2 regions of the Streptomyces sp. NPDC047453 genome follow, and region 1 is predicted to be linked to the other one. Evidence: riboswitches for the same ligand, from Rfam matches in the RefSeq annotation. Region 1 holds a riboswitch; the other holds the start of a gene.
The links. Region 1 has a riboswitch for glycine ahead of gcvT (glycine cleavage system aminomethyltransferase GcvT). Riboswitches for the same ligand answer to the same signal wherever they lie in the genome.
Positions count from the first base shown of each region.

Region 1 (4,409 bases):
CAGTCCGCGCGCGAAGTCCACGGCGGGCGCGACGGTGTACGCCATGTGCGGGCCCACGGCCCGGCGGAACTGCTCCTCGGAGCTGAAGACCGGCACGTACGCCTGGCCGTCGATCTCCAGCGTGGGCAGGTCGAGCGGGCCGCTGTGCGGACCGCCGCCGTTGGGCAGGGGCACCCAGACGAGGCTGCGGCCGAGGACCTCGACGATCCGGCCACCGGCGGTCGGGACGCCGAGGGAGGCGGACAGCACCTCCTCCAGCTCGTTGCCGGGCCATCCGCCGTGGGGATGGGATTGCGCCTGTGCCGGAAGGTCCGCGGAGAAGTCCGCCGGGAAGTCCATCTGCTACCGCCTGCTGTGAACACTGCTGTGGCCGAAAGGCTATCGGGTACACGCCCGAACCTCACGGAAAATCCCACGACCAGCCCCCACGCGAGCACACCCGCCGGCCGACCCACCACCCACGGGCCGCCCGACCCCGGGGTGGGTCGGCTGTCGGAGCGGGGAGCCGGACGATCGCGCGGGCGGGCCGGCGGCGTCGCCGGAGGGCGCACCGCGCGACACCGCGCCCTGATCCGGCCCGCGGTCCGTGCGCTGCGCGCCGCACTGCCGACTGCTGGACCCGGGGCGGGGCCGGGGCGGGGCCGGGCGGTTGCGCGGGCGGGTCGGAGCACGCCCGGTGGGCGGCCTCCAGCAGCGAAGGACGCTCCGCGCGCCGGCCGCCGCGCAGGACCGCGCACGGTCCTCAGGTCGCGAACTCGGTCCGCCGAGTCAGCGCCCCCGTCTCACTGTCCAGCAGGGCCGCAGAGCCGCAGCCCCCGGCAGAACGGCGGTGGCACCAGAGGGCGCAAGACACCGCGCCCTGATCCGACCAGCGGTCCGCGTGGCACGAGACGCGCCTCCGTCCGGTCAGCGGTCCGGGTACTGCGCGCTGCGCCGTCGGCCGCTGGACCCAGGGCCGGGCGGTTGCGCGGGCGGGGTGGAGCACGCCCGGTGGGCGGCCTCCAGCAGCGAGCGGGGCTCCGTACGGCGCGAGACGCGCCTCGGTCCGGTCGGCGGTCCGTGTGCTGCGCGCTGCGCCGCCGGGCCCGGGGGCTGGTGTCGGCGCGGGGTCGGCAGGGGCGTGTCCGGCGGGCGGGTGGCCTCCGGCGCCGAACGGGGCTCGCGCGCCGACCGCGCGGGCCTCAGGGTGCGAAATCGATGCGGTGCAGGCGGGTCGCTGCCTCGCGGTCCAGGAGGACCGCCGAGCCGCAGCCCGTTGGCAGGGTGTTCCGCTCCACCGCGTGGAGCAGGGCGGCGGTGGCGCGGCGGTGGCGGTGGAAGGCGTAGCGGGAGACACCGCGGCCCCGTGCGTGCTGGCCGGTCAGGGCGGTGCCGGGGGCGACGTCCAGCAGGACGAGGTGCAGGGTGCCGCCGCGGCGGCGGGCGGTGCGGGCCAGCCAGGCGCGGACCCAGGGCTGCGTGCCGCAGTCGTGGACCACGAGCGCCGCCCCGGAGCGCAGCGCCCGGCGCAGCCCCGCGAAGTGGGCGAGGCGGACCAGGGGGCGGTACAGGGCGTAGGGGAGGTACGCCGCCAGGTGGGCGTCCCAGCGGTCGCGGGTGTCCTGGGAGTCGATGCGGACGCCGTGCACCGCGCGCCGCATCAGCGTGGACTTGCCGCTGCCGGGCAGGCCGGTCACCACGACCAGGTCGCGCGGGCCGAAGCGCAGCACGCGCGGGCCGCGGCCGGACCGGTCCCGCAGGTCGTGGACCAAGAGGGCGGGGGCCTGGGCCGTCGCGTACAACGCGGTCCTGTGCGTCGTCATCATTCCTCCCCACGGATCGTAAAGAGAAGGTAATGTGCGGCGCCCGCTGTTTCCGTGCACGTCCTGCCACAGGACGGTCACAGATGCCGCCCTGCCGCAAATCGGGCCGAGCGTGCAATGATGTGCGCGCAACTGCATATCGGCCGCTTGAATCCGCGCGGGAGAGTCCCCAGCCGTCTCGCTGGGGCGCCGAAGGAGCAAGTACCTCCCTTGAATCTCTCAGGCCCCGTTACCGCGCGGGCGAGGCACATCTGAAAAGCGGGCCGCTGGCGCAGTGGCTCCACCCAAGGTGCAAGCCGTGCACCGTCCGTCCGACGGCGGTCATGGCGAACCTCTCAGGTTCCGATGACAGATGGGGAGGACTTGATCCGTCCTCGCCTGCCATGCCTTGGAGACCGTCCGATGAGCAGTACCGAACCCGACCGACCCCGCCGCACCGCGCTCGACGCGCTGCACCGTTCGCTCGGCGCGACGATGACCGACTTCGCCGGCTGGGACATGCCCCTGCGCTACGGCTCCGAGCGCGACGAGCACATCGCCGTACGGACGAAGGCCGGCCTCTTCGACCTGTCCCACATGGGCGAGATCACCGTCACCGGCCCGCAGGCCGTCGCGCTGCTGAACCACGCCCTGGTCGGCAACATCGCCACCGTCGGCCTCGGCCGCGCCCGCTACACCATGATCTGCCAGGCCGACGGCGGCATCCTGGACGACCTGATCGTCTACCGCCTGGGCGAGACCGAGTACCTGGTCGTCGCCAACGCCTCCAACGCCCAGGTCGTGCTCGACGCGCTGACCGAGCGGGCGGCGGGCTTCGACGCCGAGGTGCGCGACGACCGGGACAACTACGCGCTGCTCGCCGTGCAGGGCCCCGAGTCCGCCGGCATCCTGAAGTCCCTCACCGACGCCGACCTGGAGGGCCTGAAGTACTACGCCGGGCTCCCCGGCACGGTCGCCGGCGTCCCCGCGCTGATCGCGCGCACCGGCTACACCGGCGAGGACGGCTTCGAGCTGTTCGTGGCCCCGGGCGACGCGGAGAAGCTGTGGCAGGCGCTGACCGAGGCCGGCGCGGACGCCGGTCTTGTCCCGTGCGGCCTGTCCTGCCGGGACACGCTGCGCCTGGAGGCGGGCATGCCGCTGTACGGGCACGAGCTGTCGACCTCGCTGACCCCGTTCGACGCGGGCCTCGGCCGGGTGGTCAAGTTCGAGAAGGAGGGCGACTTCGTGGGCCGCGAGGCGTTGCTGGCCGCCGCCGAGCGCGCCGCCGCCGAGCCGCCCCGGGTGCTCGTCGGCCTGGTCGCCGAAGGCCGCCGGGTCCCGCGCGCCGGGTACGCGGTCGTCGCGGGCGGCGAGGTGATCGGCGAGGTCACCTCCGGCGCTCCCTCCCCCACCCTGGGCAAGCCGATCGCCATGGCGTACATCGACGCCGCGCACGCCGCTCCGGGCACGTCCGGTGTCGGTGTGGACATCCGGGGCAGCCACGAGCCGTACGAGGTCGTGGCGCTGCCCTTCTACAAGCGGCAGAAGTGACGAAGCGGCGGAAGTGACACCGCCGTAGCCGGCACGGAGGCGACGTGAGACACGTCACCCCTGGTCACGCACGCCTTTCGCAGTCCCTCATTCATCATCATTGACTCGCGTACAGGAGAATTCTGGCCATGAACAACCCTCAGCATCTGCGCTACAGCAAGGAGCACGAGTGGCTGTCGCCCGTCGAGGACGGCGTGGCGACGGTCGGCATCACGGAGTTCGCGGCCAACGCGCTCGGCGATGTCGTCTACGCCCAGCTCCCGGAGGTCGGCGACACGGTGGCCGCGGGCGAGACCTGCGGTGAGCTGGAGTCGACCAAGTCGGTGTCCGACCTGTACTCCCCCGTCAGCGGCGAGATCACCGAGATCAACGAGGACGTCGTGAACGACCCGTCGCTGGTGAACTCCGCGCCCTTCGAGGGCGGCTGGCTGTTCAAGGTGCGCCTGGCCGAGGAGCCCGCCGACCTGCTCTCCGCCGACGAGTACGCCGCCGAGACGGCCGGCTGAGAATCGGACACACGCACATGACTGCTCTCAACACACCCCTGCACGAGCTCGACCCGGACGTCGCCGCCGCGGTCGACGCCGAGCTGCACCGCCAGCAGTCCACGCTGGAGATGATCGCCTCCGAGAACTTCGCCCCGGTGGCGGTCATGGAGGCGCAGGGCTCGGTCCTCACCAACAAGTACGCCGAGGGCTACCCCGGCCGCCGCTACTACGGCGGCTGCGAGCACGTCGACGTGGTCGAGCAGATCGCCATCGACCGCATCAGGGAGCTGTTCGGCGCCGAGCACGCCAACGTGCAGCCGCACTCCGGCGCGCAGGCGAACGCGGCCGCGATGTTCGCGCTGCTCAAGCCCGGTGACACGATCATGGGTCTGAACCTCGCCCACGGCGGGCACCTGACCCACGGCATGAAGATCAACTTCTCCGGCAAGCTCTACAACGTCGTCGCCTACCACGTGGGCGAGGACGGCCTGGTCGACATGGCCGAGGTGGAGCGGCTGGCGAAGGAGTCCAAGCCGAAGCTGATCGTGGCCGGCTGGTCCGCGTACCCGCGGCAGCTGGACTTCGCCGC
Region 1 is NZ_JBEYTS010000068.1:844-5,252, reverse strand. Features, by position in the region: gene ABZ818_RS34505 (enhanced serine sensitivity protein SseB) at 1-339, opposite strand, end outside; gene ABZ818_RS34500 (AAA family ATPase) at 1,182-1,802, opposite strand; glycine riboswitch at 1,951-2,047, shown strand; gene gcvT (glycine cleavage system aminomethyltransferase GcvT) at 2,205-3,332, shown strand; gene gcvH (glycine cleavage system protein GcvH) at 3,461-3,838, shown strand; gene glyA (serine hydroxymethyltransferase) at 3,856-4,409, shown strand, end outside.

Region 2 (4,409 bases), on a different contig from region 1:
GCTGCAGAACATCCGTAGCGCCGTCCAGCATCTGCGCGAGTGCGGTCTGCGTGACCTGGAGCGCATGACGCTGATGAGCGATGGTGCCACGGTGTACGAGTGCACGTCGCCCGACGAGGTGCACGCCCTGCTCCAGGGGGGCCAGGGAATCTTCGGCATCGCCGTCGGTGTGGTGTGGCGCGATGTGGAGAGCGCGCTGTCGCAGTTGCACGGTGAGCGCATCGACACCGGGGAGACGCTCGTGGGGCACAACCCGGGCGACGAGCTCGCCCGGCGGCGCAACCGGGCCGTCTGAGCCGCCCCTCGGCCGGCTTCGGTCGTTTCGGCCACCGACCTGGTCCCATCGGCCCGATCAGCCCGCTCGGCCCCCGGACCGGCTTCGAGAGCCCGTACGGGTGCCGCCGGAACCGGGGCATTGTCAGTGGCGTGGTGCAGCATCGTAGATGTGAGAACCGCACCCACGATCCTCCATCTCGACATGGATGCCTTCTTCGCCTCCGCGGAGCAGGCGTCCAAGCCGAGTCTGCGCGGGAAGGCCGTGGTCGTGGGCGGGCTGGGGCCGCGCGGGGTGGTGGCCACGGCGTCGTACGAGGCGCGCGTCTTCGGCGTCCACTCCGCGATGCCCATGGCCCAGGCGAGGCGGCTGGCGCCGAACGCCGCGTACCTCGTGCCGCGCTTCGCCTTCTACCGCTCCATCAGCGAGCGGGTGATGGGCCTTCTGCGGGCGCTGTCGCCCCTGGTGGAGCCGCTGAGCCTGGATGAGGCGTTCGTGGACCTGGAGGCCGGGGGAGCCGCCTGGGACGCGGAGTCAGCCCGGCTGGCGGGGACGAAGCTGCGTGCCGACATCCGGACCGTCACGGGGCTCACGGGGTCCGTGGGGCTGGCCACCGCCAAGATGCTCGCCAAGATCGGCTCCGAGCAGGCCAAGCCCGACGGGCTGGTGCTCATCGAGCCCGGCACCGAGCGGGCCCTGCTCGGTCCGCTGTCCGTGCGGACCCTGCCGGGGGTGGGCCCGGCCACGGGCGACCATCTGCGGCGGGCCGGGATCCACACCGTCGAGGAGATCGCCGAGGCCGGCGAGGACGAGCTCGTACGGCTGCTCGGCAAAGCGCACGGGCACGCGCTGTACGCGATGGCGCTGGCCCACGACGAGCGTCCCGTCGTCGCCGAGCGCGAGACGAAGTCGGTGTCCGTCGAGGACACCTACGACGTGGACATCCACGACCGCGTCCGGGTGGCCCTGGAGGTGCAGCGACTGGCCGACCGGTGCGTGCGGCGGCTGCGCGGGGCCGGTCTGTCGGGGCGCACCATCGTGCTGAAGGTGCGCCGCTACGACTTCTCCACCCTGACCCGCTCCGAGACCTTGCGGGGACCCACCGACGACCCCGCGGTGATACGGGAGGCGGCCGCCCGGCTGCTGGACTCCGTGGACACCACCGGCGGCGTACGGCTGCTCGGCGTAGGCGTGTCCGGGCTCGCCGACTACACCCAGGAGGACCTGTTCGCGCAGGCCGCGGGCGCGCAGGCGGAGGGCCCGGCCGAGGAGCGGCCGGAGGAACCCGCCGAGCGGCAGCCGGCACCCACCGAGCGGCGGTGGCCGGCGGGCCACGACGTACGGCACGCCGGATACGGCCACGGATGGGTGCAGGGCAGCGGCCTCGGCCGCGTCACCGTGCGCTTCGAGACCCCCGACTCCGCGCCGGGCCGGGTACGCACCTTCCTCATGGACGACCCGGACCTGGAGCCGGCCGAGCCCCTTCCTCTGGTTCCTTCGGTACCTCCGGTCCCGCCGGCTCAGCTCTCGTCCGGGCCCGAGCCGGAGCCTGCCAGCTTGCCGAAGTGGTGGTCCGGAACGGTCGGCGGAGGGGCCACGTCGAGGCCGTAGTGGTGGTAGAGCTGCAGTTCCTGCTCCGGGGACAGATGGCGGCCCACGCCGAAGTCGGGGGCCTCCTTGATCAGTGCGCGGTCGAAGGGGACGCGCAGGGCGCCCTCGACCAGTTCGCTGGGCTCCAGGGGGACGAAGGCGTCCCGGGAGAACAAGCCGGTGCGTATGGCCGCCCACTCCGGCACACCGGTCGCGTCGTCGAGGTAGACCTCGTCCACCGTGCCGATCTTGTGGCCGCTGCGGTCGAACGCCTTGCGGCCGATCAGGTTGCGCGGATCGATCTCCGTCTGCACTGTCCCTCCACGTGGTCGCAACTCATCCGTAACCACTACAAAAGAGCACATTCAGCATGGCGGCCACTCGAAGACCCGTGCGGCCGGCCCGCTGGTACTCTGGCAACGGCTGCTGACCCCGTGCGGGAGAGCCCTCCGGCACCACCGGGGGCGCCGAAGGAGCAAATCCTCCCCGGAATCTCTCAGGCCCACGTACCGCACGGACGAGGTCACTCTGGAAAGCAGAGCGGTTGTCGACGGCTTCCGCTCTCACCGACGGTGAAAACCGGGAGCCCTCGGGCGGCCCGGTGAAGCTCTCAGGTTGAGATGACAGAGGGGGAGGCCGTCGGGGCACCCGTGCCGGGGTGTCCCTCGAAGGTCGTGTCAGACCAGGAGGCCTCCGCAATGACCGCCCAGCGCATTCCGCTCTCCGAGCTCGAACAGGGCATCCCCTTCGAACAGCGCCACATCGGGCCCGACCAGGAGGCGCGGGCCAAGATGCTCGCGCAGGTCGGCTACGGCTCGCTCGACGAGCTCACCGCCGCCGCGGTGCCCGATGTGATCAAGAACGCCGACGCGCTCGACCTGCCCGGCGCCCGCACCGAGGCCGAGGTGCTGGCCGAGCTGCGCTCCCTCGCCGACCGCAACCAGGTCCTCGGCTCGATGATCGGACTCGGCTACTACGGGACCTTCACCCCGCCGGTCATCCTGCGCAACGTCATGGAGAACCCGGCCTGGTACACCGCCTACACCCCCTACCAGCCGGAGATCTCCCAGGGCCGCCTCGAGGCGCTGCTGAACTTCCAGACCGTGGTCGCCGACCTGACCGGTCTGCCGACCTCCGGCGCGTCGCTGCTCGACGAGGGCACCGCCGCCGCCGAGGCCATGGCGCTGTCCCGGCGCATGGGCAAGAACAAGAAGGGCCTGTTCCTGGTCGACGCGGACGCGCTGCCGCAGACCATCGCCGTCATCGAGACCCGCGCCGAGCCGACCGGCGTCGAGGTCGTCGTCGCCGACCTGGGCGCGGGCATCCCCGCCGAGATCGCCGAGCGCGAGATCAACGGCGTGCTCCTGCAGTACCCGGGCGCCTCCGGCGCCGTGCGCGACCTGAAGCCCGTCATCGACCAGGCGCACGAGCTGGGCGCCCTGGTCACCGTCGCCGCCGACCTGCTCGCGCTCACCCTGCTGAAGTCGCCCGGCGAGCTCGGCGCGGACATCGCCGTCGGCACCACCCAGCGCTTCGGTGTGCCGATGGGCTTCGGCGGCCCGCACGCCGGCTACATGGCGGTGCGCGAGAAGTTCGCGCGCAGCCTGCCCGGCCGCCTGGTCGGCGTCTCCGTCGACGCCGACGGCAACAAGGCCTACCGCCTCGCCCTGCAGACCCGTGAGCAGCACATCCGCCGCGAGAAGGCCACCAGCAACATCTGCACCGCCCAGGTGCTGCTCGCCGTCATGGCAGGCATGTACGCGGTCTACCACGGCCCCGAGGGCCTGCGGGACATCGCGCTGCGCACCCACCGCTACGCCACGGTCCTCGCCGAGGGCCTCGAGGCCGGCGGCTTCGAGGTCGTGCACGGCGCGTACTTCGACACCCTGACCGTCAAGGCCGAGGGGCGTGCCGCCGAGGTCGTCGCCGCGGCCCGCGAGGGCGGCGTGAACCTGCGCCTGGTCGACGCCGACCACGTCTCGGTCGCCTGCGACGAGACCACCACCCGGGACCGGCTGCGCGCCGTGTGGGCCGCCTTCGGCGTCGGGGGCGACATCGAGGCGCTGGACGCCGCCGCCGAGGACGCGCTGCCCGAGGCGCTGCTGCGCGACGACGCCTACCTCACCCACCCGGTCTTCCACCAGTACCGGTCCGAGACCGCGATGCTGCGCTACCTGCGCCGGCTGTCCGACCGCGACTACGCGCTCGACCGCGGCATGATCCCGCTGGGCTCGTGCACCATGAAGCTCAACGCGACGACCGAGATGGAGCCGGTCACCTGGCCGGAGTTCGGGCAGCTGCACCCCTTCGTGCCCGCCGAGCAGGCGCAGGGCTACCTCACCCTCATCCGCGAGCTGGAGGAACGTCTCGCCGAGGTCACCGGCTACGACAAGGTCTCCCTTCAGCCGAACGCCGGTTCCCAGGGCGAGCTGGCCGGTCTGCTCGCCGTGCGCGGCTACCACCGTGCCAACGGCGACGAGCAGCGCACCATCTGCCTCATCCCGTCCTCCGCGCACGGCACCAACGCCGCCAGCGCCGTGATGGC
Region 2 is NZ_JBEYTS010000015.1:147,161-151,569, reverse strand. Features, by position in the region: gene ABZ818_RS16775 (MerR family transcriptional regulator) at 1-295, shown strand, start outside; gene ABZ818_RS16770 (DNA polymerase IV) at 446-1,885, shown strand; gene ABZ818_RS16765 (PRC-barrel domain-containing protein) at 1,795-2,178, opposite strand; glycine riboswitch at 2,292-2,386, shown strand; gene gcvP (aminomethyl-transferring glycine dehydrogenase) at 2,563-4,409, shown strand, end outside.
Region 2: another riboswitch for glycine. It lies ahead of gcvP (aminomethyl-transferring glycine dehydrogenase); the one in region 1 lies ahead of gcvT (glycine cleavage system aminomethyltransferase GcvT).